DNA from 3 places in the Pseudomonas sp. FA117 genome. Region 2 is predicted to be linked to each of the others. Evidence: predicted binding sites of a transcription regulator. Region 2 holds the regulator's gene; each other region holds the start of a gene.
The links. Region 2 encodes FliA, which starts transcription of late flagellar genes. Its sites were predicted from a motif close to CTAAAGTTTNNNNNNNNNNNGCCGNTAA; they were not measured.
Positions count from the first base shown of each region.

Region 1: motA (flagellar motor stator protein MotA) is a predicted target of FliA. The motif match lies at 1,705-1,732, and genes of this name have one in related genera.
Region 3: AC1TXO_RS00875 (methyl-accepting chemotaxis protein) is a predicted target of FliA. The motif match lies at 1,742-1,769, and genes of this name have one in related genera.

Region 1 covers NZ_CM170675.1:5,261,026-5,264,264, reverse strand. Annotated here, with positions in the region: gene AC1TXO_RS24220 (rhodanese-like domain-containing protein) at 1-85, opposite strand, end outside; gene AC1TXO_RS24215 (HDOD domain-containing protein) at 131-1,666, opposite strand; gene motA (flagellar motor stator protein MotA) at 1,797-2,648, shown strand; gene motB (flagellar motor protein MotB) at 2,652-3,239, shown strand, end outside.
Region 2 covers NZ_CM170675.1:4,042,385-4,045,623, reverse strand. Annotated here, with positions in the region: gene flhF (flagellar biosynthesis GTPase FlhF) at 1-295, shown strand, start outside; gene fleN (flagellar synthesis regulator FleN) at 371-1,204, shown strand; gene fliA (RNA polymerase sigma factor FliA) at 1,201-1,941, shown strand; gene AC1TXO_RS18705 (chemotaxis response regulator CheY) at 2,046-2,420, shown strand; gene AC1TXO_RS18700 (protein phosphatase CheZ) at 2,439-3,227, shown strand.
Region 3 covers NZ_CM170675.1:179,272-182,510, reverse strand. Annotated here, with positions in the region: gene AC1TXO_RS00875 (methyl-accepting chemotaxis protein) at 1-1,639, opposite strand, end outside; gene AC1TXO_RS00870 (efflux transporter outer membrane subunit) at 1,846-3,239, opposite strand, start outside.

The DNA.
Region 1 (3,239 bases), 1.2 Mb from region 2:
CGACCAGGATCAGCTCGGGCGAATCCAGGCGCGGCAGCAGGTCGGCGGCTTCGATCACCAGGGGCAAGCCGGAAAAATCAGTCATCCACGGTCTCCGGGGAGCAAGGGAGGGGCGATTGTAGCGCAAGGTTCAGCCATTGCGGTTGGCGAAGCTGGTCAGCGCGCGCTCGATGCATTGCGCGGTTTTACCGAAGGCTTGCACGCTCACGTCCGCAAGCGGCTTGCCACCCTGGTCGGCGATCGCCAGCATCAGTACCTGGTCGTTCACGGCCAGCGAGCGCAACAGCAAGTTTTCGCTGGGGAACAACGCACGCAGCGGTGCCGGCAGCAGGGCGGAAAACTGGGCATGGTTGGCGGGCGTCAGGCGCAGTTGCGCGGCCTTGCCCAGCAGTTTTTGCAGCAGCCTGCTCTGCTCCGTTGCCAGCGCCAGGCTCGAGGCCTCCCGCGGCAGGCCGGCAGTCTGCTGCACACGCAGGCAGTCGTTGGGCTTGTCGAGCAGCAACAGCATCACCCGCTGCATGCCGCAGGCCAGCAGTGCATCGCGGGCATGGGTGGCCAGGTGCACGGTGTTGCTGAACGGGCTGGGCTGGGCCAGCAATTCGCGGCACAGCGTGCGCCAGCGCTCCAGATCCTGGGCCGGGGGCGGCGGCGGGGTGAGCATGTCCGGGTGCGGGCGGCGCTGGTGCCAGGGCCAGATCAACGCCTCGGCGGGGTGGAACAGGGCGTGTCGGGCATGGTGGCGGGCACTTGCCGCAGCCTGCTGGTGCACCTGCTGCTGGACATCGTCCAGCGTGGTCTGCAGGTACATGGCCGTGAGCAGTTGCCAGCGCAGCAAGTGCGGGTTGTCCCAGCCGACCTGGGCCGACAGTGCCAGGCCGTTGGCCAGCAGCACGGTGTTGGCCGGCTGGTTGAACCAGCGGCGCAGGCCGGGCTCTTCATCGAGGCGGTGTTGCTGGCTGAGGTCGTCCGGGTCGCGGGCGATGCTCAGCACCTGGGCCAGTTGCTCGCGTTCCTCGAGCAGCAGGCGATAACCCTGGGTGACCCACTCCGGCAGGCGCCAGTGGGTGGCGACCGCGCGGCACAGTTCCATGATGCGTACGCCGAACAGCGCGTGTTCGACTTCGGCTGCCTCTTCGCCCTTGTGGATGACCCGCAGTTCCCAGGTGTCGAGCAGCTTGGGGTAGGCCAGTGCGAGGGCCCACAGCGGCGACAGGAACAGCAGGCTGCCCCAGTGGATTTCCTGCCACAGGCGCGCCAGGCGGCTGGCGAACAGGCCGTTGGCCTGCTGGGTGGCGTGCTGGCTGATCAGCAGGAACTGACGCAGCACCGGTGGAATATCGTCCCCCGGCACCGCCGGCAGGCGCCCCATCAGTTGCAGGATGCGGGTCAGGCCCAGGCGGTTGAGGGCGATCTCCAGGCTTTCGGCCGGTTCGGCCTGGCTGGCGTTGGCCGGATGGTTGGCTTCGCGCATCACGCACAGCACCAGCGAAGGGCTATCCTGCATCAGTTCGGCGATGTCGCGCAGCGAACGGCGGTTGTCGTTGATGGCCGCCAGAACGCGGTCGTGACTCTCTTTGGGCACTGGTACGCGGATGCCGTCGAGCAGCCTTACCCAGGCGTCTAGAGAGGAGGGAATCTGCGCTGGCACCTTGGTTTCGATTGGCATTTTGACATCAGTCCAAACTGGCTTTTCGCATTGAGTGGCTATAGTCTGGCGCAGTTCTGCCGATAAGGAGAAGAAGAGTTTCCAAGCTTCCGCCCCTGACCCTGACCACGACAGCAAGTGCTTCCAATCTATGGCTAAAATTATCGGCATCATCGTCGTATTCGCGAGTGTCCTCGGCGGATACGTGCTCTCCCACGGCAAGATCGCGGCGCTGATCCAGCCATTCGAAGTGCTGATCATCGGCGGTGCGGCCTTTGGCGCGTTTCTCCAGGCCAACCCTGGCTACATGACCATGCACGTCATGAAGAAGTCGCTGAAGATGTTCGGCAGCCGCTTCACCCATACTTTCTACCTGGAAGTGCTGGGCCTGATCTACGAGATTCTCAACAAGAGTCGCCGCGAGGGCATGATGGCCATCGAGGGTGACATCGAGGATCCCGCGGCCAGCCCGATCTTCGCCAAGTACCCTGCGGTCATGGGCGATGCGCGGATGACCGCGTTCGTCTGCGACTACCTGCGCATCATGTCGACCGGCAACATGGCGCCCCATGAGCTCGAAGGCCTGTTCGACATGGAGCTGCTGAGCATGAAGGAAGACCTCGAGCACCCGTCCCATGCGGTGACCAGCGTCGCCGACGCCATGCCCGGCTTCGGTATCGTCGCGGCGGTACTGGGGATCGTGGTGACCATGGCCTCGCTGGGCGATGGCGACCAGAAGTCCATCGGCCTGCACGTCGGTGCGGCGCTGGTCGGTACTTTCTTCGGTATTCTCGCCGCCTACGGTTTCTTCGGCCCGCTGGCCAACTGCCTGCGCCACGATGCCAAGGAAGAGCTGAACGTCTACGAGGCGATCAAGGCCTCGCTGGTGGCCTCGGCGTCCGGCATGCCGCCGTCGCTGGCCGTCGAGTTCGGGCGCAAGGTGCTGTACCCGGCGCACCGTCCGAGCTTCGCCGAACTGGAACAAGCGGTTCGCGGTCGCTAAGCCATGGAGAACAATCAGCCCATCATCGTCAAGCGCGTCAAGCGCTACGGCGACGGCCACCACGGCGGTTCCTGGAAGATCGCCTTCGCCGACTTCGCCACGGCGATGATGGCGTTCTTCCTGGTGCTGTGGCTGCTGTCCACGGCCACCCCTGAGCAGAAGATCGCCATTGCCGGCTACTTCAAGGACCCGATCGGCTTCTCCGAAAGCGGTACGCCCTACGTCATCGACCTGGGCGGGTCGCCGCAGCTCGCGCCGGAAAAGACCATCAACCCGGAAGAAAAATCCGAGCCGACGCCTGATACCAGCGTGCAGATGGACAAGGACCGGATCGAGACCATGGCCGAGCAGGTCGAGCAGGAGCGTTTGCAACTGCTGCTGCAGGAGCTGCAGAACAAGGTCGAGGAAAACCCGCAACTGCAGAAGTTCAAGGACCAGATCCTGTTCGAGATCACCCAGGACGGCCTGCGTATCCAGATCATGGATGCCGAGAACCGGCCGATGTTCGACCTCGGCAGCGCGCGCCTGAAACCGTACTTCGAAGACATCCTGCTGGCGATGGCCGACACCATCAAGGCCGTGCCGAACAAG
Region 2 (3,239 bases):
GGTGCTGACCGCCGCCTACCACAGCTACAAGCGCTGCGGCCTGGCCGGTTGCATCCTGACCAAGCTCGATGAAACGGGCAGCCTCGGCGAAGTGCTGAGCCTGGCCATCAGTCACGAACTGCCCGTGGCCTATCTCACCGATGGTCCGCGCATTCCTGACGACCTGCAGTTGCCGCGCAAGCACCAGTTGGTGAGCCGCGCGGTCAGCGTGCAGTTGCAGGAGGAGCCCAGCGAAGAGGCCATGGCCGACATGTTCGCTGATCTCTACCACAATCCCGATAAGCGCGCGGGTTGAAGATGAACGGCGCAGGGGGTCGGCAGCGATCCGTCAAGTGGGCACGTCCCACGCGAGACAAGGTAAAGAACAGACATGGGTAGCATGCATCCCGTACAGGTGATCGCCGTCACCGGTGGCAAAGGTGGCGTCGGCAAGACCAACGTTTCAGTGAATCTGTCCCTGGCGCTGGCCGAACTCGGCCGCCGGGTCATGCTGCTGGACGCCGACCTGGGTCTGGCCAACGTCGACGTCCTGCTGGGCCTGACCCCCAAGCGCACCCTGGCCGACGTCATCGAAGGCCGTTGCGAGCTGCGCGATGTGCTGCTGCAGGGCCCTGGCGGTGTGCGCATCGTGCCGGCCGCCTCGGGCACGCAGAGCATGGTGCACCTGGCGCCGGCCCAGCACGCCGGGCTGATCCAGGCCTTCAGCGAGATCGGCGACAACCTCGATGTGCTGGTGATCGACACCGCTGCGGGCATCGGTGACTCGGTGGTCAGTTTCGTTCGCGCCGCGCAGGAAGTGCTGCTGGTGGTGTGCGACGAACCCACCTCGATCACCGATGCCTACGCCCTGATCAAGCTGCTCAACCGCGACTACGGCATGAACCGTTTCCGCGTCCTGGCCAACATGGCGCAAAGCCCGCAGGAAGGGCGCAACCTGTTCGCCAAGCTGACCAAGGTCACCGACCGCTTCCTCGACGTCGCGCTGCAGTATGTCGGCGCCGTGCCGTATGACGAATGCGTGCGCAAGGCGGTGCAGAAGCAGCGCGCTGTCTACGAAGCGTTCCCGCGCTCCAAGTGCGCCCTGGCCTTCAAGGCCATCGCGCAGAAGGTCGACAGCTGGCCGCTGCCGGCCAACCCGCGCGGGCACCTGGAGTTCTTCGTCGAGCGCCTGGTTCATCCCACCAGTGCGGGGCCGGTGCTATGAATGCGAGCGGGTTCAAGATGTACAGCAAGGCGTCCAAGGACGCCCAGTACGAGCTGGTCGAGCGCTATGCACCGCTGGTCAAGCGCATCGCCTACCACTTGCTGGCGCGCCTGCCGGCCAACGTGCAGGTCGAGGACCTGATCCAGGCGGGCATGATCGGCCTGCTGGAAGTGGCCAACAAGTACGATGCCAGCAAAGGCGCCAGTTTCGAAACCTACGCCGGCATCCGCATCCGTGGCGCCATGCTCGACGAGGTGCGCAAGGGCGATTGGGCACCCCGTTCGGTGCACCGCAACACGCGCATGGTCAGTGACGCAATTCGCGCCGTCGAAGCAAGAACCGGTCGTGACGCTAAAGATCACGAGGTTGCTGCCGAACTCCAATTGGGTCTCGATGATTATTACGGGATCCTGAACGATACCTTGGGCAGCCGCCTGTTCAGTTTCGACGACCTGCTGCAGGACGGCGAGCACGAAGGGTTGCACGAGGACGGTGCCAGTGGCCAGGTCGAGCCGTCGCGTGATCTGGAAGACGAACGCTTCCAGGCTGCGCTGACCGATGCGATCGCCAACCTGCCGGAGCGCGAGCGCCTGGTCCTGGCGCTGTACTACGACGAAGAGTTGAACCTCAAGGAAATCGGGGAAGTGCTGGGGGTCAGCGAATCGCGTGTCAGCCAGTTGCACAGCCAGTGCGCGGCGCGTCTGCGCAGCCGCCTGGGCGAATGGCGGGCACGTTGAACCCGGGTTCGATGCAGTCGTTGTAAGTGATGCCGAATTGATTGAGCGCGCGCTTGTGAGACGAGCGCGTTTAAGACTGCTTGGAGGTCTAATTGAACAAAGATATGAAAATCCTCATCGTTGACGACTTCTCGACGATGCGGCGGATCATCAAGAACCTGTTGCGTGATCTGGGCTTCACCAACACCGACGAAGCCGACGACGGCACCACCGCGCTGCCGATGCTCGAAAGCGGCCACTACGACTTCCTGGTGACCGACTGGAACATGCCGGGCATGTCCGGCATCGACCTGCTGCGCAAGGTACGTGCCCATGATCGCCTCAAAGGCATGCCGGTGCTGATGGTGACTGCCGAGGCCAAGCGCGACCAGATCATCGAAGCGGCCCAGGCCGGCGTCAACGGCTACGTGGTCAAGCCATTCACCGCGCAGGTGCTCAAAGAAAAGATCGAGAAGATCTTCGAACGCGTCAACGGCTGAAGCATGTCTGGGGGCGCTATGGAATCAAGAAACGATTCTCTGGGGGAGTTCGAGTCGACCCTGAAGAAGCACGCCGAACAGCTGGTGCAGAGCCTTGAGCGCGGCCAGTTCGGCGAGGCGGTGCAGCTGATCCACCAGCTCAACCAGACCCGTGACCGCGGCCTGTACCAGGAAGTCGGCAAGCTGACCCGCGAGTTGCACAGCGCCATCGTCAGCTTCCAGATCGACCCGCGCATGCCGCAGGCCGAGGAAGTGTCGCAGATCACCGACGCCACCGAACGGCTGTCCTACGTGGTGCGGCTGACCGAGAACGCGGCCAACCGCACCATGGACCTGGTGGAGCAGAGCACGCCGGTGCTCAACGACCTGGCGACAGAGGCGCAGGGCCTGTCTGCCGACTGGCAGCGCTTCATGCGCCGCGAAGTGGCGGCGCCGGAGTTCCGCGAGCTGGTCAAGCGCGTCGACAGTTTCCTGACGCAAAGTGCCGAGGGCAACCGCAAGGTCGCCGGCCACCTCAACGATATTCTCCTGGCTCAGGACTATCAGGACCTGACCGGGCAGGTGATCAAGCGGGTGACCGCGCTGGTCACCGAAGTCGAAAGCAATCTGCTCAAGCTCGTGCTGATGGCCAGTCAAGTCGACCGCTTTGCCGGCATCGAACATGACCACGATCAATTGCGCGCTGAAAAAGATGAAGAAAAACATCCAACTCGGGGTGAAGGTCCGCAGATTCATGCCGATAAGCGTGAAGACGTCGTGTCCGGTCAGGACGATGTCGACGATCTGCTGTCCAGCCTGGGTTTTTAGGGAGCACGTTTA
Region 3 (3,239 bases), 2.0 Mb from region 2:
CGATCATCCCGGAGATCTCGTCGGTGGCCTGGCGGGTACGGGCAGCCAGGCCCCGCACTTCATCGGCGACCACGGCGAAGCCTCGGCCCTGCTCACCGGCACGCGCGGCTTCGATGGCGGCATTGAGCGCCAGCAGGTTGGTCTGCTCGGCAATCGCGGTGATGACCCCGACGATACCGCCGATTTCCTGGGACCGCGCGCCCAGGCTGTCCATCACCGTAGCCGTGCCGCCCAGCGCTTCGGCGATCTGCTTGAGCGAGACGGACGCCTGGTCCATGGCACTGCGGCCGATGCGCGTCTGCTGGGCGTTGTCCTGGGCCATGCGCTCGGTGCCGGCCATGTTCTCGGCGATGTTCATCGAGGTGGCGCTGAACTCCTCCACCGCTCCTGCCATGCTGGTGATCTCGCCGGACTGCTGCTCCATCCCCTCGCAGGCGCCGGACGACAGCCCGGCCAGGGAACGCGAACGTGCGCTGACCTGCTCGGAGGCGCTGCGGATATGCTCGACCATGGTCGCCAGGGCATCGCCCATCTTGTTGAAGCTGCGCGCCAGCTGACCGATCTCGTCCTCGCTGGTGACCGCCAGGCGCGCGCTCAGATCGCCTGCGCCGAGGGACTCGGCCTGGCGCACCAGGTCGTCCAGTGGGCGCAGCTTGCGCCGCAGCAACCACAGTGTGGCGAGCACGGCGAGGATCATCGCCAGCAGGCTGCCGATCGCCAGGCGCAGGCCGACGCTCCAGGTCACTTCGCGGATCTCCGCCTCGGGCATGCTCGCCACGACGGTCCACGGCCCCTCGGCGAAGGGCTCGGCCACGCTGAACAGCTGCTGCTGGCCACTGCTCCAGAACTGCCCTTTGTCACCCAGGGCGGAAACCGCCGCCACCGCCGCTTGCGGATCGGCCACGCCAGCCGGCGGCACCAGCCACTGGCCCTGGTTGTCGAGCAGCGCCAAAGAGCCGGTCTGGCCGATGCGGAAGCGCTTGAGGTTGGCGAACTGGGCGTTCTGCGCATCGGTGTAGTCGAAGCCGACGAACAGCACGGCGATCACCCGGCCGCCAGCATCGCTCACCGGTACGTAGCGGGTCATGTAGTTGCGGTCGAACAGCACCGCGCGCCCCACGTACATCTGCCCGGCCAGCAGTTTGGCGTAGGCCGGGTGCTGGCGGTCGAGCTGGGTGCCGATGGCGCGGCTGCCATCCTGCTTCTTGAGGTTGGTGGTGATGCGCACGAAGTCGTCGCCGCTGCGCACGAACAGCGTGGCGATACCGGCGGTCATCTGCTGGAATTCGTCGACCACGCGGAAGTCGTTGTTCAGCAACTGCTCGCCCAGGTAGAGGGCCGGTGTGGCCTGGCCGGCGACCTGTACGGTCTCGCCGGCGTGCAGCGACAGGCCCGAGGCGAAACGCCGCTCGAACAGCCCGCTCAAGCGCTGGGTGTTGTCGCGCAGCGAACCGTGGAAGGTGTCGAGCTGGTCGGCCAACAGGCGCGCTTCGCTGGCCAGGTGCTGCTGGCGGGTGGCGAGGTTGGCGTCGTCCAGCGAGCGCAGGGCGAACAAGGTACTGCCGGTGATCACCAGCGCCAGCACGATGGCGAGGGCGATGCCGAGTTGCGAGGCAATCCGGGCACGGGGTCGAGACATGGGAAGCTCCTGGCAAGGGGCCGGGATCGTCCTGATCACGCTGACCACCCGCTTGATCGATAAACGGGGAATCGCGCCCTCTTCCGGGACGCTGGTGCTAGTAGATCGGCGTCGCGGGGGAATACTTGAGTGTCGGACCGGGAAATGCGCAAACGTTTTCTACGCGGGGTGATCGCGGAATCGGGGTGCCGGCTTCGCGGTGCCATTCATTGCACCTTCGCCGCCTTCCAGCCACCCCCCAACGCCAGGAACACGCCAATCTGCCCCATCGCTACCTGGGTGTTGGCCGCTGCCAGTTGCGCGCGCACGTCGGTGTAGGCGCGGGTCGCCTGCAGGTCTGCCAGGAACGACTCACGCCCGGCCTCATAGCGGCGGTGGGTCTGGTCGGCCGCTTCCTGCGCCGAACGCTCGGCGTCGGCCAGTGCGTCGCGGCGGTCGAGCAAGGCGCTGTACTGCGCCAGGCGGGTCTGCGTCTCGCGGATGGCGTTGAGCACCACGCCGTCGAAATGCGCCAGCGCCGCCTGGGTCGAGGCTTCGGCCTCGCGGATGCGCGCCCGGGTGCCGTTGGTGGGGATGGCCCAGCTGATCTGCGGGCCGAAGCCCCAGCGGTTGGTCGAAGGCTCGCCGAGGTGCTCGAGAATACCGAGGGTGCCGATCTGCGCGCCGATGCTGATATCCGGATACAAGGCACCCGTGGCCACACCGATGGTTGCGGTGGCTGCCGCCAACTGGCGCTCGGCCTGGCGCACGTCGGGACGGCGCTTGAGCAGCGCCGCGCCGTCACCTACCGGGATCAGCTGCGCCAGATGCGGCAGCTCGGCGCAATCGGCGGTGCCGGCCGGGAGCTGGTCGACCGGCTGGGCCAGCAGCGCGGCAAGGGTGTAGAGCCCGGCCTCGCGCTCGGCATGGAAACGCGGCAACTCGGCGCGCAACGACTTGAACTGGGTCTGCGAACGGGTGACCAGGGAATCGTCACCGCGCCCGGCATCGCGCAGGCGCTGGTTCAGTTGCACGCTCTGCTGCTGCAGGTCCAGCGACTGGCGGGCGATGTGGTATTCCTCATTGGCCGAGCACACCTGGGTGTAGGCCTTGACCACATCGGCCACCAGGGTGATGCGCGCCGTGTCTGCCGCAGCCTGCACGGCGTCGGCATTGGCCTTCGCCGCTTCGGTGCCGCGCTTGAAGGTGCCCCACAGGTCGAACTGGTACGACGCGCTGAGGATCGCCTCACCGATGTTGGTCACCGGGACTTTTTCCGGCAGCAGGAAGGCTTCGGCGGACTCCTGCAGGCGCTGGGCGCCGGCTTTGGCACCGCCACTGAAACCACCCCGGGACTCGGCGACCTCGACCTGGGCGCGGGCCTTGGCGATGTTCGCCGCCGCCACGCGCAGCTCGGTGTTGGCAGTCAACGCCTGGCGTACCAGCGCATTCAGGCGCGGGTCCTGGTACAGCTGCCACCAGTCGTCCGGCACCGGCGCCGACACCACGCTGCCGGCATCCTGGCGCAACGGGCCGTTCAGGTCACCGCGCTGCACCGCCGCATCCTCGGGCACCTGATAGTCGGGGCCGACCATGCTGCAGGCCCCCAGCGACAGGGCCA